DNA from 4 places in the Vibrio floridensis genome. Region 2 is predicted to be linked to each of the others. Evidence: predicted binding sites of a transcription regulator. Region 2 holds the regulator's gene; each other region holds the start of a gene.
What was found. Region 2 encodes CRP, which controls carbon source genes, mostly activating them, when cyclic AMP is high. Its sites were predicted from a motif close to TGTGANNNNNNTCACA; they were not measured.
Positions count from the first base shown of each region.

Region 1: gltB (glutamate synthase large subunit) is a predicted target of CRP. The motif match lies at 4,225-4,240, and genes of this name have one in related genera.
Region 3: cdd (cytidine deaminase) is a predicted target of CRP. The motif match lies at 5,056-5,071, and genes of this name have one in related genera.
Region 4: mlc (sugar metabolism global transcriptional regulator Mlc) is a predicted target of CRP. The motif match lies at 3,031-3,046, and genes of this name have one in related genera.

Region 1 covers NZ_JAKGCY010000008.1:64,167-71,799, reverse strand. The annotation lists gene gltB (glutamate synthase large subunit) at 1-3,969, opposite strand, end outside; gene mnmL (tRNA modification radical SAM protein MnmL/YtqA) at 4,519-5,475, shown strand; gene LZU85_RS13365 (diguanylate cyclase domain-containing protein) at 5,517-7,313, shown strand; gene arcB (aerobic respiration two-component sensor histidine kinase ArcB) at 7,448-7,633, shown strand, end outside.
Region 2 covers NZ_JAKGCY010000012.1:103,016-110,648, forward strand. The annotation lists gene astD (succinylglutamate-semialdehyde dehydrogenase) at 1-524, shown strand, start outside; gene LZU85_RS16410 (DUF1338 domain-containing protein) at 737-1,528, shown strand; gene crp (cAMP-activated global transcriptional regulator CRP) at 1,739-2,371, opposite strand; gene LZU85_RS16420 (phosphoribulokinase) at 2,614-3,483, opposite strand; gene LZU85_RS16425 (YheU family protein) at 3,612-3,824, opposite strand; gene LZU85_RS16430 (hydrolase) at 3,880-4,857, opposite strand; gene LZU85_RS16435 (TIGR02444 family protein) at 5,003-5,482, opposite strand; gene LZU85_RS16440 (ABC transporter ATP-binding protein) at 5,479-7,401, opposite strand; gene kefG (glutathione-regulated potassium-efflux system ancillary protein KefG) at 7,603-7,633, shown strand, end outside.
Region 3 covers NZ_JAKGCY010000004.1:22,932-30,564, forward strand. The annotation lists gene ydiJ (D-2-hydroxyglutarate dehydrogenase YdiJ) at 1-902, opposite strand, end outside; gene LZU85_RS08375 (DUF3334 family protein) at 1,114-1,803, shown strand; gene LZU85_RS08380 (DUF2786 domain-containing protein) at 1,950-2,639, shown strand; gene LZU85_RS08385 (YiaD family glycine zipper/OmpA-like lipoprotein) at 2,727-3,392, shown strand; gene LZU85_RS08390 (J domain-containing protein) at 3,485-4,474, shown strand; gene LZU85_RS08395 (hypothetical protein) at 4,648-4,827, shown strand; gene cdd (cytidine deaminase) at 5,176-6,063, shown strand; gene purT (formate-dependent phosphoribosylglycinamide formyltransferase) at 6,195-7,370, shown strand; gene LZU85_RS08410 (thiopurine S-methyltransferase) at 7,423-7,633, opposite strand, start outside.
Region 4 covers NZ_JAKGCY010000002.1:217,001-224,633, reverse strand. The annotation lists gene LZU85_RS05345 (error-prone DNA polymerase) at 1-533, shown strand, start outside; gene LZU85_RS05340 (chemotaxis protein CheV) at 614-1,555, opposite strand; gene mlc (sugar metabolism global transcriptional regulator Mlc) at 1,738-2,955, opposite strand; gene pyk (pyruvate kinase) at 3,223-4,671, shown strand; gene cyoA (ubiquinol oxidase subunit II) at 5,649-6,533, shown strand; gene cyoB (cytochrome o ubiquinol oxidase subunit I) at 6,562-7,633, shown strand, end outside.

The sequences.
Region 1 (7,633 bases), on a different contig from region 2:
ATCGCCTTCCACTTCAAACTTCACGCCTTTCGCGAGGAAAGCACCAAAGGATTGGCCAGCAGAACCTTTGAACTTGACGTTCATTGGTTGTGGTAAACCTTGGTCTTTGTACACTTTCGAAATTTCGTTCGACAGCATGGTACCCACAGAGCGATCGGTGTTGATGATTGGGAATTCCGCGGTTACCGCCAAACCGTCTTCCAGTGCTGGTGTCGCCACTTGAATCAATTGACGATCAAGTACCGCTTCTAGCTGGTGGTTTTGTTTGGTTTGACAGTAAATACCATCTTGCTCGCGAGGCTGCTCTAGGAAGAGAACTGGAGAAAGATCCAAATTCTTGTATTTCCAATGAGAAACGTTGTCGCGTACTTTGAGTTTTTGCGCCTGACCCACCATCTCATCCACAGTACGGAAGCCAAGTTCCGCCATGATTTCACGCACGCCTTGTGCCATGTAGAGGAAGAAGGTCACCACGTCTTCTACGCGGCCATCAAAGCGCTCACGTAGCGTTTTGTTCTGAGTTGCAATACCAACAGGGCAAGTGTTTTTATGACACTTACGCATCATGATACAGCCTTCAACCACGAGGGCAGCGGTCGCGACACCCCATTCCTCAGCACCCAATAGCGTTGCGATTGCGATGTCTCGAGGGGTTTTCATCTGGCCATCGGCTTGAACTACGATACGGTTACGTAAGCCGTTCTTCAGCAGCGTTTGGTGTGTTTCTGCAAGACCGAGTTCCCAAGGTAGACCGGTGTGACGAATCGACGAAATTGGTGAAGCACCAGTACCGCCATCGTGACCGGCAATCAGTACTACGTCCGCTTTCGCTTTCGCCACGCCAGAAGCAATTGTCCCCACGCCAGCTTCCGAAACCAGCTTAACGTTGACACGGCCTTTACGGTTGGCGTTTTTCAAGTCGTAGATCAACTGAGCCAAATCTTCGATCGAGTAGATGTCATGGTGTGGCGGTGGCGAAATCAAACCAACCCCAGGAGTGGAGTGACGTGTTGCACCAATCCAATCGTCGACTTTGTCGCCCGGTAGCTGACCACCTTCGCCCGGTTTTGCCCCTTGTGCCATCTTGATCTGAATTTCGTCAGAGTTGGTGAGGTAGTAAGAGGTCACACCAAAACGGCCTGAAGCAACCTGTTTGATCGCAGAGCGCTCTGAATCGCCATTCTCATTCGGAGAGAAGCGAATTGGATCTTCACCGCCTTCACCGGAGTTTGATTTCGCACCGAGACGGTTCATCGCGACTGCTAGAGTCGAGTGTGCCTCGTAAGAGATAGAGCCAAATGACATTGCGCCAGTGGCGAAACGTTTGACGATGCTCTCTACGGGTTCCACTTCATCGATTGGGATTGAACCCGCTGGATTTTTCACGAAATCAAGTTGGCTACGTAGGGTAACGGCGTTGTCACCTTGGCGATCCACTTCCGCTGCGTACTTCTTGAACTCTGCGTAGTCTTTGTTACGAGTAGAGTGTTGCAGCAGGTGAATGGTTTCAGGGTTAAACAGGTGTTTTTCACCACGTTGTTTCCACTGATAAACACCACCCACATCGAGCATTTGAATTGGGATTTCACGAGTTGGGTAGCCTACGCGATGACGCACTAAGACTTCTTTAGCGATGTCATCTAAGGTCAAACCTTGAATACGTGTAACGGTACCGGTGAAGTATTTGTCGACCACCGCTTTGCTGATACCAAGGGCTTCAAAAATTTGCGCACCGTGGTAGGACTGCAGCGTCGAAATCCCCATTTTCGAGAAGATCTTTAATAGGCCGCCGTTGACCCCTTTACGGTAGTTGTTGAAGTACTCTTCAACCGACACGTTGGCATCCAGCTTTTTACGACGTTGTAGATCAACGATCGTTTCAATGACCAGATAAGGGTTCACTGCATTGGCGCCATAGCCTACGAGCGTGGCGAAATGGTGTGTTTCACGCGCATCACCCGTTTCCACTACGATGCCACATTTGGCGCGTAGCCCTTTACGAATCAGGTGATGGTGAACCGCACCCACTGCTAACATCGCTGGAATCGCTGCGTGGTTAGAGTTTACGGCACGGTCAGTCAATAGAATGATGGAGTAACCGTCGATCACGGCATCTTCCGCGTACTGACAAATACGTTTGAGTGCGCGTTCCAGTTTGCCAGCGTCTTCGTTGGCTTGGAATACGATATCTAACGTTTTTGCTTGCAAGTGTTCGTTGTCGATAGCACGCAGTTTTTCGAGCTCAGCGTTTGAGATCACTGGAGACTCAAGTTCTACTTTGCGGCAATGAACTGGCGATTCTGCCAGCAGGTTCTGATCTTTACCGATGTAGGTATTGAGTGACATCACCATACGTTCACGGATCGGGTCGATCGGCGGGTTAGTCACCTGAGCAAACAGCTGCTTGAAGTAGTTTGAAAGATGTTGCGATTGGTGTGACAAAATCGCGACTGGCCAGTCCGCACCCATCGAGCCAAGTGGTTCATAGCCGGTTTGTGCCAACGGCAGAATGATCTCATTCACTTCTTCTGCGCTGATGCCAAACGCTTGCTGGCGATGCAGTAGACGCTCTGGAGAAGGTTGGCTGTGTACGTTATCGGCATCTGGCAGCGATTTTAGGCTGAGCAGATTGTCCGTTACCCACTGCTCATACGGCTGAGCGTTGGCAATCGAATCTTTCACTTCTTCATCGGAAATGATGCGGCCTTGTTCGAGATCGGCGACGAAGATACGTCCTGGCTGCAAACGGCCACGGTATTCAACGTTTTCTGGTGGGATTTCCACGACGCCAGATTCGGATGCCATGATTAGCATGTTGTCTTTTGTCACGGTATATCGTGACGGGCGCAGACCGTTACGGTCTAGTGTTGCACCGACTTGTACACCATCGGTAAAGCAGACAGACGCAGGGCCATCCCACGGTTCCATGATGTTGGCATGGTATTGATAGAAGGCACGGCGTTTTGGATCCATGGTTTTGTTTTCTTGCCACGCTTCAGGAATCATCATCATCAGCGCGTGCGGCAGACTGCGGCCTGAAAGCACCAGCAGTTCCAACACCATGTCAAAGTTGGCAGAGTCAGAAGCACCTTCCTGACAGATCGGCAATAGCATGTCGATCTCTGCTTGTGTGAAGAGCTTAGATTCTAAGATCGCTTCGCGTGCTTTCATCCAGTTAAGGTTGCCGCGAACCGTGTTGATTTCACCGTTGTGCGCAATGTAACGGAAAGGCTGAGCCAAGCGCCATTTCGGGAAAGTATTGGTAGAGAAACGAGAGTGCACAAGAGCCAGTGCGGTGACCATGGTCGGGTTTTGTAGGTCTTGGAAATACTGAGGCACTTGCTCAGTGGTTAGCTGACCTTTATAGACCAAGGTTTTGTAAGACATCGAGTTGATGTAGAAGTCATCCCCGATATTCGAAACGCTCTCAAGGCAAACGCGTACGGTGTAGTTACGCAGCACATACAGCTTGCGCTCAAGTTCTTCCGGTGAGGTACCTGGGCCGCCAGAAATAAACACATGCTCAAATTGAGGCTCTGTGCTTAGCGGATCGGCGCCAATCATCGAATTGTCGGTTGGCAGAACACGATAGCCAATGATATCCAAATCAAGGCGTTTCGCATTGCGTTCTAGGATGTCACGGCATTGTTCGCGTTTGTATTCATCTTTCGGGAACAAAACGACACCGACACCGTATTTCTCAAAAGAAGGTAGCTTGATACCAAGCTTGACCGCTTCTTCTAACAAAAATTCGTGAGGCTTTTGCAGCAAAATACCCGCACCGTCGCCACTGCATGGATCGCAGCCTTGACCACCACGGTGTTCCATGCGAGCTAGCATATCTAGAGCTTGGGTCACAACCTGATGGGATTTGCGGTTTTTGAGATGAGCGACAAAACCGATACCACAGGCATCATGCTCTAGCTCAGGAGTATAAAGCCCTTGCGAACTTTGCTCTCTATCTACCATAGATACTTCCTTCCAGTTCTAGAAGGCGCAGCAACACCAATACGATGAGATCGCATTCTCGGGTTGAGCACCTTGTCCTTTATAGTTTTGAATCGCAATCAACCAGAGGGGGTTGATTTTGAGTCCTTTCCGTATCCCACAGGAAAAATTTTGTGGGAAAAACAATCCTTGGTGATAAGCCTGTTTTATTGATCACTTTTTAGTGATTTATATAGGTTGGAGTGGCTTATCGCAGACATATTCCGCATTTGATTTTGTAATAAAGCTCACAAAAATGACGGTTATGTGTAAGTATCCTACAATTTTGTGACTAAGGAATGCAACGAAAAGTAACCATGGTTAGGCAAAATTCTTGTTTAAAAATGCACCTTTTGTTTAACAAGTATGCAACATTGGCTTGTTTTACTTTGATTTGTGCATGTTTATTGATTTTTGCCATGAAAAGCTTCGTTTGAATTCACTAAAATTTTGTGTTTTTTCTTGCAGGTATGTAATTAATTTACATAAACCGTAGTGAGATTGATTGCGGTTTACAATTGGTGGTTTTCAATGCAATTACATGAGCTAGTGAATACGATTGGTCAGGATCTTCAGCGCCGATATGGAGAAAAAGTGCATAAATTGACGCTTCATGGAGGGTTTAGCTGTCCAAATCGTGATGGCACGATCGGCCGTGGTGGTTGTACTTTCTGTAATGTGGCATCGTTCGCTGATGAGCAAGCTCAAATCAAAAGTATTCGAGAGCAATTGACTGAGCGAGCGGGAGAAGTGCATCGCGCGAAGAAGTACTTAGCCTATTTTCAAGCTTACACCAGTACCTATGCGGAAGTGCAGGTGCTGAAAAACATGTATGAAGAGGCGTTGAAAGCCGCGGATATTGTCGGTCTTTGTGTCGGGACTCGCCCAGATTGTGTGCCAGATGCGGTGTTAGACTTGCTCTCGGATTACGTGCAGCAAGGTTATGAAATTTGGTTGGAGTTGGGGCTGCAAACGGCCAGCAATGACACCTTAAAGCGGATCAATCGTGGACACGATTTTGAGTGCTACGCAGAGATCACCCAGCGAGCCCGTGCGTTGGGTATCAAAGTATGTACGCATTTGATCGTTGGGTTACCAAAAGAGTCTCAAGACGATAACTTTACCACCTTGGAAAAAGTGATTGAGGTTGGTACGGATGGCATCAAGTTGCACGGTTTGCATATTGTCGAAGGCAGTACCATGGCCAAAGCTTGGCGGGCGGGTAAGTTGGATGCACCAAAATTGGAGCAATATGTCGAGATTGCCTGCGAAATGATTCGCCGAACACCGCCAGAGGTGATTTTTCACCGAGTCTCTTCAGCCGCTCGTCGTCCGACATTGCTATCGCCTTTATGGTGTGAAAATCGCTGGTTAGCCATGACTGAAATCGGTCAATACCTTGCTCAGCATGGCGGACAGGGCAGTGCGCTTGGCCATTCTTTTGTCTATACTAAACCGCAATTAAAAAGCGGAATTCACCCTCAATAGTTGGTATAGTCGCCGCACAAACAATTCATCTAAGAGTGAGAATGGACAAGCAGTTTGCATGGATAGCACACCTCGCAGAGCATTACGGCGCGATTATTTTAATGGCGGTGTTCGGATATGTTGTGGTTCGGCTACTGCATCTTCGCTATCAACGAGAGCTTGATAGTTTGATTTTGGATGTGATGTCCCCCGTAATAGTGGTAGACATTAATGGTCAAGATATTTTACTCGCAAACTCAGCTGCCATTCAGCAACTTGGCGTTCGCCGTCTTCATCGTACCTATCTCTTTCCTGCTGCATTTGCAGGCAGAAGTTTAGCGCATGCTTTGCAATCTCTATCGGGCAGGCAGTTTAGCCATGTCGCACTCCTTTGGCAGGCTTCGGAACACGACCATTTAGAATTGGAAGTGAGTGGCCGAAAAATCCGTTACCGTGGTCATCCTTCGTGGTTGCTTCAATTGCATTTGGCTCCCCATCGACCAAGAAATATGGTTGGCCTTGATGCTTACTCTGTCGCGAAAGCCGCTCTAGACTCACTCAGCGAGCTTATTTGTTTAAAAGACAGCGATGGTCGAACGGTGGCAACCAATCGAGCGTTTGAGCAGTTTTGGCAAGGGCGCCGTGATGAAGCCATCGTACCAGAAAGCCACTTAATGAAAGGACGGCAAAGCGAACGTCGTTGGACAACGGATCCTCACGGACGCAGTTGTTTACTGGAAGTGAACCAAAGTTTACTGATGTCAAAGACGGGGCAAACCATCGGCACACTGAGTATCAGCCATGATGTGACTGATTGGCATGCTATGCAGCAAAAATTACGTGATGAAATGGAGCGGCGTAAAGACACTGAGGTGGCCTTGGCTCAGCGGGATACCATTTTACAAAACATTCTAGAAGCCAGTCCTGATCCGATAGGTATTTTCAACGAAAACTTAGTGTATCAGGCATGCAATAAGCCTTTCGTTCGTTCTCTCGGTATTGCAGAGGTCACCGACTTGATTGGTAAGAGATTGCAAGATGTTGTGCCTCAAGAGATGTATCAGCGTTTTTCCAACAGTGATAGTGAAGTCTTGCATGAGGGGAGGTCGTTGCGATATATCGATAAAGTGCTAGACAGCAATGGTGAGTACGCTTGGTATGATGTGGTGAAATCTCCATTTCGCGACCCAGTCTCAAACACCAATGGTGTGTTGATCATGGCGCGTGATATTTCGGAGCGTTATCTTGCCGAGCAGAAATTGGAAGCCGCCAACCTAGAGCTGGAAAAACTGAGCTTTATGGACAGCTTAACGCAGGTGTCTAACCGCCGTCGTTTTGACGAACAACTCAGCACTTTGTGGTATCACCACGCAAGAGAAAAGTTACCGTTAGCGATCATGCTGTGCGATATCGACTTCTTCAAAGAGTTCAATGATAAATATGGTCATCAAGCGGGTGATGAAACCTTGCTCAAAGTGGCCCAAGTCTTCAGTAAAGTGGTCAGTCGCTCATCTGACTGTGTTGCTCGCTATGGTGGCGAAGAGTTCGCTTTTCTTCTTCCCAATACCACCTCGGAAGGCGCATTGAAAGTCGCTGAAAAGATTCATACTTTTATTGCAGAAATTGCGATTGCACATACCGGATCCAAAATTGCAGAATGTGTCACCATTAGCATTGGTCTTGTTTCTTACATTCCTTCTTCTGAAGATTTACCTGAAATGGGCGTTGCACTAGCGGACAGTGCGTTGTATCAAGCCAAATCGGACGGGCGAAATAGAACTTGCGTCCATCCGATATCTTTACGAGTGAGTGACTTGTCAAGCCGTTACGCTACTGAGATCACATCACAGCCCGATTGATCTCCTCACTATTGTGCTTGTTGTGATTTCAACGGGTTACCCCTACCGCCTAAACAGGCTACACTAAGTCTATCGCCTGAACCTACCTCATTTCAGCTCATCTCAGGCCACCCTATCATCCTTTGGAGCATTACATGAAACCGATGAAAAATCTTGCCCAGTACTATGTGGATTTGCTGGTTAAGCTGGGTATTGTTCGTTTTTCGATGTTACTCGCTTTAGCACTGGTCGCTTTGGCTGTTGTGGTTCAAGTTGGTATCACCCTTGTTCTGCAAGGCAATGTTGATGATATCGATATTGTCCGCTCGGTGTTTTTTGGC
Region 2 (7,633 bases):
TTGCAGAACCTGCTCCCTTCATGGGACCACAGATTTCGGTGGCTGCTGCAAACTTCATTTTGGCGGCGCAAGCTAACCTGCAATCGCTTGGTGGAGAGAGCTTGATTGAAGCCAAAGCGGGCGAGGCGGCATTTGTCACGCCGGGTATTATCGATGTCACCAACATTGCTGAGTTGCCCGACGAAGAATACTTTGGCCCATTGCTGCAAGTGGTGCGTTATCAAACACTAGAGCAAGCGGTTGAGCTCGCTAATGATACCCGCTTTGGTTTATCGGCGGGTTTGGTGTCAACCGATGATGGTGAGTGGCAATATTTCGTTGACCATATTCGTGCTGGCATCGTCAATCGCAACCGTCAGCTAACGGGCGCGAGTGGTGATGCACCGTTTGGTGGCCCCGGTGCGTCGGGCAACTTGCGCCCAAGTGCGTACTACGCCGCGGATTACTGTGCCTATCCAATGGCTTCGATGGAAGGGGAGGAGACATTACTCCCTGCAACGTTAAGCCCAGGCATCGAACTGTAAAATAATAATAAGGGCGTGTTAGTCGCCCAAGGGTGCAGTGGGATCGAGCCTGAGTCACTGTGGCCCAACTATAAGTGAGGTTTTTTACACCTCGGTCATCGCCGTCACAGGTTGATGGCGATGTCGGTTGCACTCTGGACAGCAACCGCCATCGCCATTTTTCCATTTACGCTATAACCGACAACGTGAATCTACAACAACAAGGAGGCGTTATGACGCCAGCTGTTCTCTTTCAATCGCTATGGAATGACTATATTCAACGTTTGTGTCCTTCCGCTGCAAAAGTTCATCAACTGCTAGAAGAAGATGAGCCATTGATCAACGACCACATCGCTTTGCGCACATTTAATGTTGCTCCGCTGGGCATCGAGACGCTAGCCAAGCCATTTCTAGAGCTAGGCTATGTGGCGTGTGGTGATTACCTGTTTAAGAGCAAAAAGTTGATTGCCAAGCACTTTGAGCATCCCGACCCGACCCAACCTAAAGTGTTTATCAGCGCGCTAAAAGTGGATGAATGCTCGGAGGAGTTACAAGCCATCGTCGAAAAATTGGTGGAGCAAGTCGACGCTTCACGTCTAGAGGACAGCGCATTTTTACACGGTGGTCGTTTATGGGATCTGTCGTTTGCTGATTACCAAACCCTAGCAAAAGAAAGTGAATATGCGTCTTGGCTGGCGGCTCATGGCTATGGTGCCAATCACTTTACCGTCAGTGTCAATCAGCTCAAGGCGTTGGACTCGGTCAAAGGCGTGAATGATCACTTACGCAACGCAGGTTTTGTCATTAACGAAGTGGGTGGTGAAGTCAAAGGCTCACCTGAGGTGTTGCTCGAGCAATCCTCGACCATGGCCGACAAAGTGGCGGTGCACTTTAGCGAGGGCAGTGAGATCGTACCTGGTGGTTTCTACGAATTCGCCAAGCGTTACCCGATGGACAATGGTGAGCTTTACCCAGGGTTTGTGGAAGCGTCTGCCGATAAGATTTTCGAAAGCACCAATGGTTAACAGAATCGAGAACGGGCTGCGCCCTGAAGGTTCGAGAATGCTTTGCTGCGAGAGATTTTAATACTCGGAATCTGAGAGGGTTTAGTCTCGAAGGAGGAAGTTTGCTGCTGAAGCGTAGCGTTCTTGACTTCCAATACCTGTCTCTGTGAAACAAAAAAGCCACTCATGTTGCCATGAGTGGCTTTTGAAATTGTTCATCGTTAATGGAAATTAACGAGTACCGTAAACAACGATAGTCTTGCCGTGTGCAGAAATTAGGTTCTGCTCTTCTAGCATTTTCAGAATACGACCAACTGTCTCACGAGAACAGCCAACGATTTGACCGATTTCTTGACGAGTGATCTTGATCTGCATGCCATCTGGGTGCGTCATCGCATCAGGTTGTTTAGCAAGGTTGAGTAGAGTCTGAGCAATACGGCCAGTTACGTCTAGGAATGCTAAGTCACCCACTTTTTGGCTGGTCACTTGCAGACGGCTTGCCATCTGAGCTGACAGACGCATCAGAATATCAGGGTTAACCTGAATGAGCTGACGGAATTTCTTAAATGAGATTTCTGCTACTTCACAAGGAGATTTTGCGCGAACCCAAGCGGTACGCTCTTGGCCTTCTTCGAACAGGCCTAGTTCACCAATAAAGTCACCTTGATTTAGGTAAGAAAGGATCATTTCTTTACCTTCTTCATCCTTAATCAGTACCGCAACAGAACCTTTTACAATGTAGTAAAGTGTTTCTGCTTTTTCGCCCGCATGGATCAGCGTGCTTTTTGATGGGTACTTATGAATATGACAGTGTGAAAGAAACCACTCTAGTGTTGGATCGGTTTGAGGTTTACCTAGAACCATAATATCTCACTTCCTCTGCAGGGTACGCTTGCCGCTATCCATATTTTAGCGAAGCCTTAATATAGGCTTCCTAGAATAAGAGCTGTTAACTAAGGGTGCAAGCTATCTTGTGTTTCGGTTTGAAATAGTATCCTTTTTCGAAAACGATTTCTTGATTTTAATCGTGCCGAGTATCGGATTTTCTACGCAAAAATGTGCACATGATCACGGTATGAAAAGTAATCGTTCTCTTTGTCGAGTTTCTAACCAATTTTTCCCGTTTCAATCAATTGCTGTAGGATGGGTTGAACAATCAACTCCATGGCGAAACTCATTTTTCCTCCCGGTACCACGATGGTGTTGTGGCGCGACATGAACGAGCCATCAATCATCGCCAGTAGATACGGGAAGTCGACATTTTTGATCCCTCTTAGGCGAATCACCACAAAACTTTCATCCAAGCTGGGAATGCCCTTAGCGTTGAGCGGGTTGGAGGTATCGACCGTCGGGACTCGCTGAAAGTTGATGTGCGTACGAGAAAATTGCGGTGTGATGTAATTCAGATAGTCGTCCATTGAGCGTACGATTGAATCCATCACGGCCTCGCGTGAATGGCCGCGATCTCGCGTGTCACGAACGTATTTTTGAATCCACTCTAAGTTGACGATCGGCACCATGCCTATCAAGAAATCGACGTGTTGCGCGACATTCACTTCTCCATCCACCACGCCACCGTGCAGCCCTTCATAAAACAGCACATCGGTATTTTCTGGCAGCTTTTGCCATGGGGTAAAAGTGCCGGGCATTTGGTTATAGGGTACCGCTTCATCAAAGGTGTGCAGATAACGGCGAACTTCGCCCGTGCCGGATTTCCCATACTGGCGGAAAAACTCCGCCAGAGCCGGAAAGTCGTTGGCTTGAGGGCCGAAATAGCTGATATGACGACCTTGTTCCTTTGCCTTGCGAATTTCGACGTCCATCTCTGGACGGGTAAAACGGTGGAAACTGTCCCCTTCAACCCATGCCGGCTTAACGCTCATCATATTGAACATTTTGCGGAAGGCTTCGGAAGTGGTGGTGGTGCCGGCTCCTGACGAACCAGTCACGGCAATAATGGGATGTTTTGCTGACATGACAGACCTTGTCGTATTCAAACTTACCTGTTGGGCGGGAATCGGCCTCCCGCGGAGCAATCGTTTGTCCCACTATAGCACGTTCACTTTGCTTGTCATGGGATAGGATTCGGTAAAGTGTGGCGCAGCTAGAATTTTTGTTTTAACTGAATATCCACGGTTTCGTGTAACTCAGAGAAAACCACCACCGCTTCGCCGCATTCCAACTGCTGCTGTACTTGAGTGATTTTTTCTTCTAGTGAGTATTCACTTTCACCGTAATCGGTGCCTTCACGCAGCACAAACTCGCGAATCAAATTGCTCAGTGCCTCAGGGCTGATTTGTTGCCATGGAACGATCATAAATACCTCTTTATTCTATGCTCGTGAGTGGATTTTTCGGTCGACAGGGGCGCTATTATCCAGAAACCGCCATACTTTCATAGTAGGCGGGCAGCGCTTCTTCTAGCCAAAATCGCGGTTGCAGGGCGGTTCCGCTGAGAAAGCCGACATGACCACCGTGATCAAACAGTCGATAGTCGATGTTGTCTGGGAGCACAAACTTAGGGATCACTGCGTCGGTCATAAAGGGATCGTCTTTCGCGTGAATGATTTGGGTTGGAATGCGAATATCGCGCAGTTTGTTGAGCCCAGAGCACTGCTGATAGTAATCGGCGGCATCTTGGAAGCCGTGCAGCGGGGCAGTGATCAAGTCGTCAAAATCGTACAGTCGTGTTACTCGTTTAATGGCTTGATAGGAAAGATCGAGTTCGCCAGCCAGCAAATGGTGCTTACGCAGTGCATTGCGTTTGAGCGAGGAGAGTAAGTAGCGACGATAGACGCGCGAAAACCCTTGCTCAATACGTTGCGAACAAGCGGACAAATCAAGCGGTGCAGAGACGATGGTCGCCGCATCCAGCCGTTCGTCTCCCTGATACTTGGCCAAGTAGTTGGCCAGCATATTGCCTCCCAAGGAGATACCCACGGCGACTTTGACCGTGTGAGGAAACGCGTCGTGCAAATGCGCAAGAAACAGTCTGGCATCCTCTACTTCGCCGGAGTGGTACGCGCGCGCGAGGCGATTGGGCTTACCGCTGCAACCACGAAAATGCATCATCACCGCCAACCAACCTGCGTCAGCAAACGCTTTCATTAGACCATTGGCGTAAGGGCTGTAGAAGCAGCCTTCAAGGCCGTGAAACAACACAAACAAGGGTTTGTTTTTGGCTTGATCATTGTGTGGCGATTCGCTCCAAGCGAGATCCAAAAAATCACCGTCAGGCGTATCCAGTGTTTGCCATACGGGTTCAAACAGTGCTTTTTTGCGAATTAAGCGCGGCAATAAGGTTTGTAGGTGTGGATTTTTTATCCCAGCTGCGGCGGTAAACTGAGTCATGTGTGCTGCTCTTTGAGTTATTTGGATCAGCGAGGCATTTCACTGATCTTTGTATGCGTGATACGAGTTAATTTAGTCCTTCTGCTCAACTTTTCGTCAATCATTGAGGGTGATGTTCTTTGTAAGACTGGCTCAGGATCACACTTCAACCGAGTTTCTGCGACGGTGAGGCAACGGCGAAGGCATTGTAGAGATGCGCGGCACCGAGATGTTGGCAGTAGCGCTTTGTGAGCGGCTGTTGCTGGTTGGGTGACAGCGTTAGGGTGTTGATGCAATCAACGAGATCGGATTGTTGCTGCTTTTCCAATTGCAGTTCAAATTGCAGCGCTTCGCGATAGAGGGTATCCGGTAGATGCTGTTTAAACTGGCGGCGGAGATCGCGGTAGGTATGCAGTAGCGTTTCAGAGCGGCCCAAGCAGGCTTGTACTTGATGCCACTCTTGCTCTTGAAACGTCAGTTGTTGTTCATCGAGCCATTTGAACAGCAACAGTAAGTTGACGTTGCCGTTAAAGTTGTTCTGCAAAGCAAGGCACGCCTCTTTCACTTCTCGAATCGAATAATATTGTAGGCTGAATTGCCACAGCCTTTCGAGGGTAAGTGAAGGTTGGACGTGCTCTGAACTCATTGGCTATTGAACTCCTGTTCCATCTGTTCCAGTACTTCCTGTTCTGCCATCCACTCCATTTCAATCTCTTCGAGAGCGGATTTACTTTGTGCTTGCAGCGCCAGTACTTGAGTAAGTTTAGCTTTATTTTCGGCATCATACAGTGAGTTATCAGACAATTGCTGCTCTGCTTCTGCCAACGCTTCGCCCAACTTATCCATTTTCGCTTCCAACTGTGTCAGTTTTTTGCGAATTGGTGCGGTTAACTTACGAAAATCGGCTTCACGACGCTTTTGCTCTTTTTTCGCTGCGGCACTGTTGCTGCTGTCTTTGGCTGGCATTTCTGCGGCTGCTTCGCGACGCTCTGCTTTTTGCTGTTCAGTGAGCCATTTGTAGTAGTCATTGAGATCCCCATCAAATGGAGCTACTTGGCGATCGTGCACTAGGTAAAGATCATCGGTGGTCGCGCGGATCAAATAGCGATCGTGCGAGACGATCACCATCGCGCCTTCAAAGGTTTGCAGTGCCAGTGTCAGCGCTTGGCGCATATCTAAGTCTAGGTGGTTGGTCGGTTCGTCGAGCAGCAGTAAGTTTGGTTTTTGCCAGACGATCAACGCTAACACCAAGCGCGCTTTTTCTCCGCCTGAAAATGGCGCCACTTTCTCCAGCGCTTTGTCACCGTGAAAACCAAAACTACCCAGATAATTACGCAGTTCTTGTTCGGTTTTATCTGGCGCGATCTGCATCATGTGTTGCAGTGGCGTTTCTTCGGGATGCAAGGTTTCCAATTGGTGCTGAGCAAAGTAACCAATTTTGACGCCTTGCGAGTAAGTCAAATCGCCACCTTGGGCTTTCAACTCTCCGGAGAGGAGCTTGATCAGCGTTGATTTACCAGCACCGTTGCGGCCGAGCAAACCAATGCGGCTGCCTGGCACCAGATTAAGACGAATTTTATCGAGGATGAGGTTGTCACCGTAACCGGCAGAAACGTCATCCATCATCATGATCGGATTTGGTAGCGCGGCAGGTTCACGAAATTCAAAGCTAAATGGGTTATCAAACTGTGCGGGGAGCACTTTTTCTAGTTTCTCCAGCGCTTTGATGCGGCTTTGCGCTTGGCGAGCTTTGGACGCCTTGTAGCGGAAACGATCGATGTAGCTTTGCATGTGCGCCATCTGCTTCTGCTGCTTCTCAAACATCGATTGTTGCAGGATCAGTTTCTGAGCGCGCTGGTTTTCAAATGACGAGTAGTTACCGGTGTACTCATTGAGTTTCTGGTTTTCAATGTGGACGATGCGATTCACGATTGGGTCGAGAAAATCACGGTCGTGCGAGATCAGCATCAAAGTACCTGGGTAGCTTTGTAGCCAACGTTCTAGCCACATGACAGCATCAAGGTCTAAGTGGTTGGTGGGTTCGTCAAGCAGCAACAGATCAGAACGACACAGCAGGGCTTGAGCAAGGTTGAGACGCATACGCCAGCCGCCCGAAAACTGGGTCAGGTTCCAATGCATCTGCTCTTGGCTAAAACCTAAACCATCTAAAAGCTCTGAAGCGCGCGCACGGATACTATAACCGCCAATGGTTTCGATTTTACCATGCAGTTCAGCGATGCGAGTCCCTTGCTCTTGAGTTTCGGCCTCAAGTAACTGACGTTCCAATTCACGATACTCGCGATCACCATCAATGACATATTCAATGGCGCTGCGTTCCAGTGCGGGCGTTTCCTGAGCAACCCAAGCCAGCTCCCAGTGTTGTGGGCAACTGAATGAGCCCGCATCAATCGACAGTTCATTTTTGATGAGGGCGAACAGGGTGGATTTACCACAACCGTTCTTACCGACTAAACCAATTTTGTCGCCTGGGTGGATGGTTGCTGATGCTTGATCAAGCAAAGGAGCGCCGCCGCGAAGCAGCTGAATGTCTGAAAAGGTAATCATGTCGTTCTGCTTAAATGAATGCTGTTTATTCGTGCACTTTCTTGCTGCGCATAGTAGGAGGAAAGAGGATAAATGTCGATCATTATGCAAATATGAGTATGATGAATAACAACTAAGTAACACTTTGTTTTCTTGGCTTGCTGGCCAATAGCTGTGATTCAGTCACAAAAACGAAGAATGGGACGGATGACAGGTGCAATGATGGAAAAAAGTGCAACCCCAAAAAAGCAGC
Region 3 (7,633 bases), on a different contig from region 2:
ACCATAAAGGGCGCATTACGTAGCGCGGCGTCGAAACTGTTGTATTTTACATTTACGAGCGTGCGCGCTTTAGGAATCGGTGTAAGGTTGAGTTTGGCTTCAGTGATGAACGCCAATGAACCTTCGGCACCACAGAGTACCCGAGTAAAATTAAACTCTCCGGTTTGTTCTTCAATTGCATTCTTTAAATCATAACCGGTTAGAAAGCGGTTCAATGGCGGGAATTTCGCTAAAATCTGCTGACGCTTTTCTCGACAAACGGCTTCCGTCGTTTGTAAAGCGTGGTATGCGTACTGGCCTTCCTCAGGCAAGCCTTTTGAAAGGTCTGATTCGAGGACCGAACCATCGGCAAAAACCGCTTGCAGTGACAAGACATGATCGGACGTTTTGCCGTATTTCAGCGAACCTTGCCCAGAGGCATCTGTATTAATCATCCCACCCAGCGTTGCACGATTGCTGGTCGACAAATCTGGAGAAAAGAAAAAACCATACGGTCGAACCGCATCGTTAAGCTGATCTTTTACCACACCCGCTTGAACACGCACCCAGCCTTCTTGCTCATTGATCTCCAGAACCTTGTTCATATGACGAGACATATCAACCACAATTCCTTTGGTCAACGATTGCCCATTGGTCCCAGTACCACCGCCTCGAGGAGAGAAGGAGATGCGTTCATATTGAGTACTCAGGCTAAGCTTAGCGATCAAGGCGACATCTTCTGTACTTTTAGGTAAGAGAACCGCTTGAGGGAGCTGCTGATAGACGCTGTTATCAGTCGCCACAGCAAGGCGACTCGCGTAGTGTGATTCAATATCACCGTTGAAACCAGCTTGCTCAAGTTCTTTGAGAAAACTCAGGACAACGGGATCAACATCCGATTGAGAATTAAGTCTTGGTAACATTTGCTTCCTGCCCCTACAACACTGATCCTATCAGCCTCGGGTTTATATTAGAGTTTGAAATTAATCTTTGAATTTCGTCACTTTACAACATTTAAAAGGTGATCAAAACAGAATCTAAATGCAAAAATGAAAGTTGTGCTTTCATTTCTAACGATACCAACCTAAAGTCATTGAAAGACCATATGTAAAGAACTTAAACAGAGCATTGATAATGAAAAAAAACAGAGTCGTTACGACCGAAGATATCTTGTTAAAACTGTGTCAGTCCGTATCTGGAGTGCTCACTTCTGCCACTTCTTCTCAAATTCACTATTCTGCAATGGTGCAGAAAATCAACAAAACCAGTCTAAAGCCTGATTTCGGCTGTTTCGTTCTTTTTGATGGCGGTTTTACTGGCCTCGTCGTCATTAACTTTACCGCAAAAGCAGCATTAGAGATTTACACCAATTACATGCGTAATATGGGCATGCCAGAAGAAGAACTGGCCGTGTTGCACACCTCCGATGAAGTGGGTGATGTGTTGGGTGAACTGATGAACCAGTTAGTCGGCGATTTCACCAATAAAATTCGCAAAGAGCTGCAAACCAACATCACCCAAAACCAACCTAAGATGTTGTCTCTGAACAAACAAGTTATTCTTTCGGTGGATACCAACCTAGACCGACCACAGGCACGTCGCGTTACCTTTTCCACCGCTAACAACAATATCTTCTACTTAGAGCTTGCGATGGATAAAACTGAATTTATTCAGCTTGAAGATTTTGAAGTCGCAGAAGATGAAAACCCAGATGATATTTTAGAAGCGGCACAAGCAAACATGCTCGGCAAGAAAGCAGAGAGTAACTCATCAGCAGAGGAGTTAGACATTACCTCAGACTTGCTTGACGAACTGGGCATCTAAAACTCTTCGCAACATCTCGACTGCTATAGCCGTGTCCACTGAGGCACGGCTTTTTATCGCCATACCTTTCGCAAGGATTCAAATTTTGTCGGAAAAAAGGTATGATGTCCGACTTTGCTGATTGAGTTAGGTTTTTGCCATTGTCTATGGATAAACAAAAAGCGCTGAAGAAAATTGCCAAATGCCTAGAGCTAGGCAACTCCGCCAACGTCAACGAAGCGGCCAACGCGATTAAGATGGCGCATCGATTGATGCTCAAGTATGGTCTCGATAAAGATGATATCGAGTTCATCAAAATGGGCAAAACTCAGTCTACCCATCTTCTGCCTGCGAGTATCAGTTCCGTCTTGTTGCGTGTTATTCGCGGCATCAATACCAAATTTGGTGTGGAAGCGGTATTGCTTAACCATAAAGGACTCAAACGCTTGGAGTTTATTGGTGAGGCTGACCGAGCGATTTTCGCTGCTTTCGCCTTTGACATTATTTACCGTGAAATGAACGAAAGTACAGGTCAATTCCGCAATAGCTTCGCAGGATCTGGAACCTCTTCTCTTGAGGTAACACGCCGAGTCAACTCATTTGTCTCTGGCTGGGTGGAAGGTGCGTTGGAAAAACTACCGGAGATCACACCCGATGAAGAGTCAGCGAACAAAATCAACAGCTATATCGATAAAGAGTTCCAAAACATCGATCGTGAAACTTTTAAGCAGCAATTGCGTGAGGCGATGAAAAATCTCACTGCCGATTACGAAGTAGGCTTAAAAAAAGGACGCAAAATATCAGTTAATCGCCCGGTTGGCGGTGCGCAAGCGATGAAACAAATCGAAAAAAGATAACCTTACACTGACATTTCTCTCATTGACTTGCTGAATAATCCGCACGGAGGCAGCAGTTAGCCTCTGAATGTACATGGAGAGATGACTTTGAAAAAAGTTTCTATTGCTTTAGCAATTCTTCTGACTCTAAGCGGATGTCAGGCAACGCAACGTCAGAATGCAACCACTGGCGAATCTGAAACCAACTCAGCCACCAAAGGCGCACTCATTGGCGCGATTGCAGGCGCAGTAGCCGGTGCGGCAACTGGCGACAAAAAAGATCGTGGTAAACGTGCTCTGATCGGCGCAGCCGGCGGAGCCGCTATTGGTGGTGGTGTTGGCTACTACTTTGACCAGCAAGAACAAGCTCTACGCCAAGAGCTGCTTAATTCTGGCGTTCAGGTTGAACGTGTGGGTGAGAATCAATTGCTGCTGCGTTTGGAAAACGGTATTGGCTTTAGTTCAGGTTCCTACGCACTTGATAGCGGCATACACAACACGTTAAAAGGCGTCGCTCGCATACTGGTTGAGTACCCTGATACTAGCCTTGTGATTGACGGATTCACCGACAGCACAGGTAACGATAACTCTAATCAAATTCTCTCAGAGCGTCGCGCTGAATCCGTGCGTAGCTTCCTAATTTCACAAAACGTTGCTGCCGGTCGTGCAGTTGCAAGAGGCAATGGCGAGCGCTACCCACTTTGCACCAACAGCACCGCAGAAGGCCGTGCATGTAACCGTCGCGTTGAGATTCAAATCCTCCCTTTAAAATAATCGCACGCAACAAGCGATTTTCGCTTAACTGCTGATTTCGCTTCAGGTTCAGTCTATAATTTGGGCTGAACCTGAACTCTAGAGATCCTATTTTGCGCACTCTTTTTTCGTTTTGTCTTGGCCTATTATTCACCGCAAACACCCTTGCTGACACCACGCAAGAACTGACTGTAAAAGCCAAACAGCAAGATCCCAAAGCGCAATATCAACTCGCAGTTCAACTAGAAAAACACCAAACTGATGGCTCAGCCGTTGATGCGCTCTATTGGTATCAACAATCTGCTGATTTAGGCTATGAACCCGCCCAGTTCAAACTTGCTCAATCTTTCGAGCAAGGTTTAGGCACTTCTGTCGATGTTAAGCAAGCCGCCAATTGGTATCTTCATGCCGCTTTGCAAGGCAATCAACAAGCGCTATTTCAGTTGGGTGCTTTGTTTGAGAAAGAAGGTCAGCAATTTAGCCATCTCGACTTAGCTCAGCTTTGGTTTGGCTTAACCGCGAAACAGAATGAAAAAGCTGACGCCGAATACAATCGCATCTTAGAACTGAAGTTCAATCAACTTCGAGCCAAACAAGTTTCCGCGATTTCACAGTTGGATAGTGCATTGGCTGAACCAAGCGACCCCTCTTTCACGACAGAGCTGCATCAGGAGGAGAGTTCTCTGCTCTTCCCTATCTATAAAGATTGGTGGGTGCTTGTGATCTTACTGACCATTATCGCTTTAGTCACCATCGCACGGGCAGTGCGCAAGCGTCGTTTAACTCAGCAAATTGAACAACATTTAATGCTAGAAAAAGAGCTAAAAAACCAACAGTTCAATAATAAGCAACTAAAAAGACAGCTTGAGAAAGTTTTTAATGAGTACAAAAAAATCCAATCACAAAACAAAAATCACAAACTCGCTCTCGCCTGCGCCATGTTTGGCTATCTGCCAAGCAATATCCCTGATGAAAAGTCGATCAAAATACGCTTTCGCCAGCTATCTAAACTTTATCATCCCGACGCTCAAGGTAGTGAAGAAGAAATGAAGCGTTTGAATGGCGCGCTAAAAGTCTTATTACAAAATGTTACAAGTAGGTAAAGCAAAGACTAGTGACAGTTCCATCAAAAGCTGAATCACCCGTTTTATATAGGATAGCAATCGATCTCCTTCTCATTTTTCGTTTACAGACATTTAACATCCATAGAAAAGTTATGGCATAATACACAGGCAAAAATGACACCTGCAATAATAGCTAGGTGGGGAGAATAGAGATGTTTACCATTGAAGGCACCTGCGACTGGTGCAAAAAACCAAGAATGCTAACACGCCATGATTATTTAGATGGAAAAAGCCATCATTCATGCCAAGAATGCAATGACATTGCAAAAATTGATGTAAGACTGTTCAACATCGGTGAGCAACAGATGAGAGAACGTCAAGCCATCCTCTAAAAAATACTCTTTTCGTGGCGACTAAAACACGATCACGGACTGAACAAATAACGAAATGTTTCCTTCTTACCCTCAGTTTCCTGAGGGTATTTTTTTGTCTATTACAACGATCCAAAGCCAACATTTACGATCGTCATTTTCTAGGTTTATATATTTGATTGGCTAACGATTCGCCTAGTTGATTGCTATCGGCTATCTTTTGGGGGACATTGTGCAATCGAATACATTTGTGACATCACTCTAATTATGAAATACAAACATCCGTTACATTGGTTATGGTGACGCAGATCACTGAATAGTTTTCGTTCTTGCATAGAATAACCTTCCATGCAATTACAAGGATTCACTATGAAGAGTCGCTTTGAGAACGCGCTGGCAAGCGCACCAGAATCACTTTCACGCCACTTAGCGCCTATCATTTTGGCTGCTGATTTTGATGCATCCCTTTCAACAGCTCAGTTTGATGAGTTACTCAAGCAAACAGGGATGACTGACAACCAATTGCGCGTGGCGCTACTTCCTTTTGCTGCCGCCTATTCTTACGCGCCCATCTCTGAGTTTTATGTTGGTGCGATCGTTCGTGGCCTATCAGGTGCTCTTTATTTTGGCGCTAACATGGAGTTTGATGGGGTCCAACTTGGACAAACGGTTCATGCTGAACAATCGGCTATCAGCCATGCATGGATGAAAGGCGAGCAAGGTCTTTCAGACATCACCATTAATTTCAGCCCTTGTGGTCACTGCCGTCAGTTCATGAATGAGTTATCTGGTGCCAAAGAGCTTAAGATTCAATTGCCAGAGCGCGAAGAAAAGAAACTACACGACTATCTGCCAGATTCATTTGGCCCATCAGATTTGGGCATCGAATCTGCATTAATGAGCCAAGTCCATCATGGCTTCACCACTGAAGATGATGATGCCTTAATGCAACGTGCGGTTGAAGCAATGAACTGTAGTCATGCACCTTATACGCACAACTTGAGCGGTGTGGCATTGCAAACTGAAAGTGGACGCGTTTATCTGGGTGCATACGCTGAAAATGCGGCTTTCAACCCAAGCCTTCCACCACTGCAAGTGGCATTAATTCAATTGCTTCTCGCGGGTGAGAGATTTGAAAATATTCAGTCTGCGGCGCTTGTTGAAAGCCATAAAGGCAAAATTAGTCACTTAGCATGTACCCAGTCAACACTGGAAGCTTTAAACCCCGATATTCCAGTGAGTTATCTCAGCTTATAGTGATATGTCGTCAGCCCTACTTTACGTAGGGCTTTCTTTAAAATCACAAAGCAAACGTTTGCTTTGCAGGTTAAATTGAGTATGATCGGCGGCAATTTTATTCTCTCTGATTACTTTTTAAAGGAAGCACTATGTTCGGTACCGCGACTCGCGAAAGCGCCACACGCGTATTACTTTTGGGCTCTGGTGAACTCGGTAAAGAGGTGGCGATCGAATGCCAACGTCTTGGGCTGGAAGTGATTGCCTGTGATCGCTACCCTGATGCACCCGCGATGCAAGTAGCACACCGCAGTTATGTTTTCGACATGTTAGATGCAAGCGAGCTAGAAAAAGTTATCGCCGCAGAACAACCTGCGTTTGTAGTTCCAGAGATTGAGGCTATCGCAACGGACAAGTTGGTAGAGCTCGAGGAACAAGGCTTAAACGTGGTGCCTAGTGCAAAAGCAACCAAACTTACAATGAACCGTGAAGGGATCCGTCGTCTAGCGGCAGAAGAGCTTGGCCTCACTACCTCACCATACCGCTTTGCAGACAACTATCAGCAATTTGTCGAAGCCGTTGAAGCCGTGTCAATTCCTTGCGTTGTGAAACCCGTGATGAGCTCTTCTGGCAAAGGGCAAAGCGTCATTAAATCTCCAGCCGATATAGAGAAAGCATGGCAATACGCTCAAGAAGGCGGTCGCACTGGCGCTGGACGAGTGATTGTCGAAGGCTTCATCAACTTCGATTACGAGATCACTCTACTCACCGTTCGCGCAGTTGATGGCGTGCATTTCTGTGCTCCTATTGGCCATCGCCAAGAAGATGGGGATTATCGTGAATCTTGGCAACCACAGCAGATGTCTGAAAATGCCATCAAAGCTGCCGAATACACAGCAGAACAGGTCGTCAATGCGTTAGGTGGCTACGGTATTTTCGGTGTAGAACTTTTCGTAAAAGGTGACAAGGTGATCTTCAATGAAGTCTCCCCTCGCCCACACGATACCGGGCTAGTAACACTGATTTCACAAGAAATGTCTGAATTTGCTCTCCACGTGCGTGCATTTACTGGCATGCCAGTGAACAAGATTGTTCAATACGGCCCTTCCGCTTCAGCGGTGATTTTGGGCAATGGTCAATCAGAGAACCTTCGCTTTGACGGTATGTCTGACGCACTTGAACAACCGCAAACCCAGTTGCGTCTGTTTGGCAAACCCGATATTAATGGCCGTCGTCGTTTAGGTGTTGTGTTGACACGTCGTTCTAGCACTGAGAAAGCGGTGGATGCAGCAATAGAAAGTGCTAAGAAAATCAAAGTCATTTACTGAACATCGTTTTTCGATTCAGCCGATTAAAAAGGGTAGCTCACGCTACCCTTTGTTATTTATCGTTTTCAATAACGTAGACTTCTTCGCTAAAGCGGCTTAAGCCTTGTTTTGCAATTTTGGGATGATGTTCATCCGCAATGTCTTGGTGTAAACGAGTCACACGCATGCCCGCAAATAAGTGTTCTATCTCTTTTTGAGTGACCGAAAACGGAGGGCCGGACATTTCTTGCTGAGGGTAATCTAAACTCACCAGTAAAATACGC
Region 4 (7,633 bases), on a different contig from region 2:
ACCAAATGGCTAACAACCGTTATCATGCTCGCTGGCAAGTCATGGACAATCTTGATGCGTTACCCCTGTTCCACCAGCAAACTTCTTCATCTTCTGCACCTTTAGCTGCGCCCAATCCTTATCAAGATCTCTTAGAGGACTTTTCTTCTACGGGCCTCTCTTTGGGGCTGCATCCTATTACGATGCTCGAACAAGCGGGTGTCTTAACGCGCTTTAGCCGAGCCAATCAACTGCCGACCTTGCCACATCGTTCTTTAGTCACTGTGGTGGGTTTAGTGACGGGAAAACAGTCACCGGGTACCGCGGCTGGGGTTACATTTTTTACTCTTGAAGATGATACAGGCAACACCAATGTGGTCGTTTGGCAGGCAACCGCAAGAGCACAAAAACAAGCCTACCTCACCGCAAAATTGTTAATGGTCAAAGGCATTTTGGAGCGTGAAGGAGAAGTAACGCATGTCATTGCCGGTCGGCTTATTGACCTGACAGAACATTTAGCAGAGCTCAAAACAAAATCACGTGATTTTCATTAAAGCAGACCGCTCAAAATAGAATCACAAAAAAAGAAAAAGGAGTGATAACTCACTCCTTTCATTCTAAAACTCTCTCAAGACTAAATAATCTCTCTTAGTCTGTCCTGCGTCACTTGAACCAGTAAATCGGGTTGGAATTTTGAAATGAAACGGTCACAACCCACTTTTTGCACCATGGCTTCATTAAAACTGCCGCTGAGCGACGTATTGAGTGTAATAAAGAGTTTAGACATGCGTGGATCATTTCTTATTTCATGCGTCAACTTATAGCCATCCATTTCTGGCATTTCCGCATCTGTAATCATCAACAAGAGCTCTTTATTGAGATCCTTACCTTCATCACACCAAGATTTAAGAAGATTCAACGCTTCCAAACCATCACGACATTCAATGATATGCAAGCCCAATTGCGATAATGTATCGCGGATTTGGTTGCGAGCAGTTGAAGAATCATCCACCACCAACACTTTGCGCCCCACCATCTCATCCGAGAGTTTCGTGTCTAAAATACCGTCAGAAATCGTCACATCATAGTTGATGATTTCAGCCAGTACTTTTTCTACATCGATGATCTCAACGATCTTCGTTTCTTTGCCCTCTTTCACGTGGGTAATCGCGGTTAAATAATTACTGCGACCTGAGGTTTTCGGTGGCGGCTGAATTTCCGTCCAAGCAGTATTGATAATATTACGCACTTGGCCAACCAAAAAGCCCTGAATCGTGCGGTTATACTCGGTGATAATCAGGTTCTCTTCTTGGTTTTCTAGACGAGAAGCTGGAAAGCCTATCGAACGACGTAAATCAATCACCGGCACTGGCTCACCACGTAAGGAAGCCACGCCTCGGATGTTTGCATGTGCGCCTGGTAACTTTGTCAGAGGCGGCACTTTGAGTACCTCTCTCACTTTGAACACATTGATCGCAAATAACTGACGGCTATTTAAACTAAACAGCAAAAGTTCCAGACGGTTTTCACCAACCAAATTGGTTCGCTGGTCTACAGTATTTAAAACTCCAGACATACAACATCCTAATGGGTTAAAGCTCTATTAAAAATAGCCTAAAAAACATAACTGGGGGCAAAACTACATGAATGAAAAACAGAGATCAATTGATGGACATGAATTGAGATAGACAGGTCACTGATTTCAATGCGCTAAAATCAAAAAACCTGGCACATCGCCAGGTTTTCATTCTGTTGTGATTAACCTTCCACCACTTTCATCAACAGTAAGCCGTCATAGAGGGCTTGCTTAATCAGCGCCGCACCTGGCATGGTGGCCTGTTTATAGAAGCGAGACTCCACGACTTCCAAATCTTGATGGTAAACCGGTAAGCTCTGCTCTTGGATGCACTGACGAATAGCTGGGTATAATACCTCTTTCGCTTGGTTAATCACGCCACCGATCAACACCTTCTCAGGGTTAAACAGGTTGATCACAATCGCAATGGCAGAACCGAGATAACGACCGAGTTTTTCAATCACATCCACCGCTAAAGGATCGCCATTCGCCGCGGCTTCACAAATGCTTTCGATGGTCACGTCTTCAAGTTCTGCGAGAATTGACGCTTCGCCAGCTTCGATGCGCTCCATCACCTCTTCACGGATCGCCTTTGAGCTCGCCACCGTTTCTAAACAACCGAGGTTTCCGCAATGGCATCGCTTACCTTGAGGATCGATTTGAATGTGCCCCAACTCGCCGATGTTGCCATGGCGACCTTGTAGCACTCGCCCATCAAGAATAATGCCAGCCCCCAAACCGTGGTGGATAGAAATCAGCACCGAGTTTTCATTTTCTTGAGAGTGACCAAACAACTTTTCCGCCAGCGCCCACGCGCGCGTATCGTTGGCAACGAAAACAGGCAAACCAGTCGCTTTGTAAATCTCAGGGCCGAGCGCCAAATTCTCCACATTATAGTGCGGCATTTGCAATACAATGCCCTGCTCCGAATTCACCAACCCAGGTAAAGTGATGGCGATACTGGTAACACGGTCGAGCTGATCTGAATAAGTTTGAAAAAATTCTTCAATTTCGTGGAGCAGGCGAGCCAAAACATCGTCTTGATCTCGTTCATGGATATCGATCTTGGTGTCAATCAAAACCTCACCACCCAGTTCGTGGAGTGCGATGGTGAGATAACCGCGACCAAGACGCATCGAAAGAAATTGCCAACCGGCATTATTCACCTGCAAGCCAACCGCAGGTCTGCCCCGACTGATCGCTTCTTGGACCGTAGTCTCATGAATCAAATGTGCCTCAATGAGCTCACGAGTAATTTTGGTAATACTCGCCGGTGCCAATTCACTTTCTTTGGACAAATCGATTCGAGAGATAGGACCTTTAAGGTCAATAAGTTTATATACACGACCAGCATTGACCTGTTTGATATGATCAATATGGCCCGGTTGAGCCATGTACATCTTGCACTCCAACATTTTATAACCAGATAATTTTTTTACTTTGCGAAGTAATTGTGAAGTGAATTGATAAATCCCCGTGACCCGAATCACGTATAAACATGAATGTTTGTGTATCGAATCAAATATCCGTCATTTAATCCGTTATGAATCCCGCCCGCAGAAACTTAATTTTTTAGAAAAAATTTCTATTTTTTGTGGAAAGTCAACAGCAAAGCAACCACGCTTTTCTGTATAACAATTCATAACCCGTTTATTGCAGGAGAAGCGATGAGTCACTCACTCAGAAGAACAAAAATTGTCACTACTTTAGGCCCTTCGACTGACAAAGATAATGTGTTGGAAGAGATCATTCGTGTGGGCGCCAATGTAGTAAGAATGAATTTCTCTCATGGCACCCCGGAAGACCATAAGAAACGAGCAGAAAAAGTACGCGCAATTGCCGCCAAGCTGGGACGCCAAGTGGCACTCCTTGGTGATTTACAAGGTCCCAAAATTCGTGTTTCGACTTTCAAAGAAGGTAAGATCTTTCTCTCTGTTGGAGACCTCTTTACCCTTGATAGCGACTTACCTAAAGGAGAAGGTAATCAACACTCCGTTGGTTTGGATTACAAGGCCTTACCGCAAGACGTAGGCCCGGAAGATATTTTGTTGCTGGACGACGGCCGCGTGCAATTGCAAGTCCTGACTGTTGATGGCAATAAAGTCAACACCCGCGTGATTGTGGGTGGCCCTTTATCTAACAATAAAGGGATCAATAAAAAAGGCGGTGGCCTTTCTGCCGATGCACTGACTGAAAAAGACAAGAACGACATTTTGCTTGCGGCAGAAATCAAAGTTGACTACCTCGCCATCTCCTTCCCGCGCAATGGCGCGGACATGGATTATGCGCGCAGACTGGCACGAGACGCAGGACTCGAAGCCAAGCTGGTGGCTAAAGTCGAACGCGCCGAAACCGTGCGCAATGACGAGAACATCGACGACATCATTATGGCGTCTGATGTCATCATGGTGGCGCGTGGTGATCTCGGGGTGGAAATTGGCGATCCTGAGTTAATTGGTGTGCAGAAAAAACTCATCAAGCGGGCAAAAGAGCTCAATCGCGTGGTGATCACGGCCACGCAAATGATGGAGTCGATGATTGAAAACCCAATGCCGACTCGAGCGGAAGTCATGGACGTTGCCAACGCAGTACTGGATGGCACTGACGCTGTGATGCTTTCTGGAGAAACGGCGGCTGGGAAATACCCGGTTGAGACGGTTCGTTCGATGGCGGAAGTGTGTATGGGGGCGGAAAAAATGTGGGAGCCTGGCAGCCAGAACTACCGCATTGACAAATCCTTTGTCACGGCAGAAGAAACCATTGCGATGTCGACCATTTACGCCGCCAACCATATGCAAGGCGTCAAGGCCATGGTCACGCTGACTGAATCGGGCCGAACAGCGTTAATGACGTCAAGACTCAACTCAACACTGCCGATTTTTGCGCTCTCGCCCAATGAACGCACTCTGAACCGTTGTGCTCTCTATCGAGGTGTCACCCCTGTTCATTTTGATACTAAAGTGGAAACCGGCTTTGATGTGGCAGTGGCAGCACTGAGCACATTAAGAAAGAAAAACCTGCTCGATTTTGGTGATCTCGTCATCATTACTCAAGGCGACATCATGGATGTGGAGGGCTCGACCAACTGCATGCGGATCCTACCCGTGTTCGAATAACGACTTTTTAGGTGGACCTTAGAAACGCATAAGGTGATCGGTCGTATCAGAGCGCGTTAGAAGCAGTCAATGGAGGCTGCTTTTAACGCTCTCTGCGTCAATACCCATGCAAAACCTCGACCTTGATCACTAGCGAGAGCCCCGTCAGCTCTAAAAACCTCAACACACTATACCCAAACTACTTGGAGTTGCAGGTAGGCGGCAAGTGAGGTCATCCCCATGAACATAGACAGACTATGTGATTGGGGTGAACGACCGTAGCCAACACCGCTGCAGCTTCAAGTAGGAGGGATATATCGTAACCAAAAAATTCATATACCAAGACGTTAATCCCACAATAGTTTCCCAAAACACCTCAATATTTGCTCATTTACCATACTAACTATATTCCAGTAGTTTTATATCCACTCCGAAAGCAAATATACAAAAGTCACAAATCATTAAACAACAAATAAAACACCCTCAAAATTGTGGATATTATCTCTCACCAAAAATACCCACAAAAATAAAATGACAAAAGTATTAAAATTAAACAACAAATATCCACAGATTAATAATGGATATATTAATAACCACTTTATCAAAGTGGACAATACAATTTAAATAATAGCCATCCATAATAATTTAAACAAACAAAACAAACACTTATATCGACAAATGTCTAGAAATAAAATTCAATGTAAAATTTAGAAACAAAGAAAAAATAATTAAATGTCATTTTCCCAGATAAATACTTGCGTATTTAATCCATAGCATTTTAAATTCACATCCAAAACAACGAGGAAATAATTTTATTATTTCATTACAAAACACAATGTTACAAAAACAAATAATGCGTAACAATTGGGTTGATAAATTGTTAATTTGCAAAATTTTAACAACAATTCCTACGTAATATCCGTTCAAAAAACATTCAACTTACTTTTTAACTTTGTCTTTGGATTTATGTAAGAGTCTACGGTTTCTTGGGAGGAACAATGAAAATAGGATGTAACGTCAAGGTTACATTGATAGTGCTTACCGTCGCGGTCCTGAGCATGATTGGTTTAGTGTTTAGCACCAATATGGTGTTATTCGATCCTAAAGGGCCAATTGGAGAAGCACAAAAGGATTTGATCATCATTTCCGTACTGCTGATGGCCATTATCATCGTGCCAGTTCTTTTTATGTCGGTCTACTTTCCCTATAAGTACCGAAAATCGAACACCAACGCAGAGTATAAGCCAAATTGGGAACACTCAACGAAGATTGAAATCATCGTTTGGGCCGTTCCTTGCCTCATCATCTTGGCACTCGGTTATGTCACTTATCTCACCTCATTCTCCCTAGACCCTAGGCAAGAACTGAAATCCGATAAGGAACCGCTGACCGTTCAAGTGGTGGCAATGAACTGGAAATGGTTGTTCATCTATCCCGAACAACAAGTCGCCACAGTCAATGAGCTGGCCTTTCCGGTTGACCGACCCATCGAGTTCCTTGTGACCTCAGATACCACCATGAACTCTTTCTTCATTCCTCAATTGGGTAGCCAAATCTACGCGATGGCTGGCATGGAGAACCGTTTGAATCTGCTTGCATCTGAAGAAGGTGTTTACCGTGGTTTGTCGGCAAACTACAGCGGTTTCGGCTTCTCAAACATGCACTTCAAAGCGCACGTGGTTGACGATGCAGAGTTCGAGCAATGGATCGAGCAAGTAAGAAGTTCCGAGCAAGTTCTGAACGATGCGAGCTACCAAATCTTGGTAGAGAACGAGAAAGATCAAATCCGCGCACCGCATCCAGTGACCTACTACTCGACGGTCGATCCGTTGCAATTCAAAGACATTATTGAGAAACATTCAGGAGTCCAAAATGGCTTATAAAGGCGATGTGCATGCCGAGCCGGATCCAATTTTCGGTAAATTAAATTGGGATGTGATTCCCTACTACGATCCGGTCATTTTGCCGGTGATGATCGCCGCAACACTCGGTGGTCTGGCTCTGATGGGTTTTATTACCTACAAGAAGAAATGGGCCTACCTGTGGAACGAGTGGTTTACTTCGGTTGACCACAAGAAGATCGGTATCATGTACATCATCGTCGCTCTGGTGATGATGTTCCGTGGCTTCTCCGATGCCGTGCTGATGCGATCCCAGCAAGCGTTGGATACGCTGGGGGCTGGCTATTTGCCGCCGGAGCACTACGACCAGATCTTTACCGCCCACGGCGTGATTATGATCTTCTTTGTCGCGATGCCATTTGTGGTCGGTTTGATGAACGTGATTGTGCCACTGCAAATCGGCGCGCGTGACGTTGCTTTCCCGTTCCTCAACTCGTTGAGTTTTTGGCTGTTTGTGGTTGGCGCGCTGCTGATCAACATCTCGCTGTTTGTCGGTGAATTCGCGGCAACGGGGTGGCTCGCCTATCCGCCATTATCTGGGATGCAATATAGCCCTTGGGTCGGGGTTGACTACTGGCTCTGGGCACTGCAGATCTCCGGTATCGGTACGCTACTGACGGGTGTCAACTTCGTCGTCACCATTCTGCGTATGCGAGCGCCGGGGATGACGCTGATGCAAATGCCTGCATTCACTTGGACAGCGTTGTGTTCAAACGCGCTGATTGTGGTTGCTTTCCCTATTTTGACCGTCACCCTGACGCTGCTCACGCTGGATCGTTATATCGGCACTCATTTCTTCACGAGCGACATGGGCGGCAACGTCATGATGTACGTGAACTTGATTTGGGCTTGGGGCCACCCAGAAGTCTACATCTTGATACTTCCTGCCTTTGGCATCTTCTCAGAGGTCGTTGCAACCTTCTCGCGTAAGCGTCTGTTTGGTTACACATCGTTCGTTTGGGCAACAGCGACCATCATGGTGCTTTCGTTCATCGTATGGCTACACCACTTCTTTACCATGGGGGCCGGGGCCAGTGTGAATGCTTTCTTTGGCATCGCCACCATGATCATCTCGATACCCA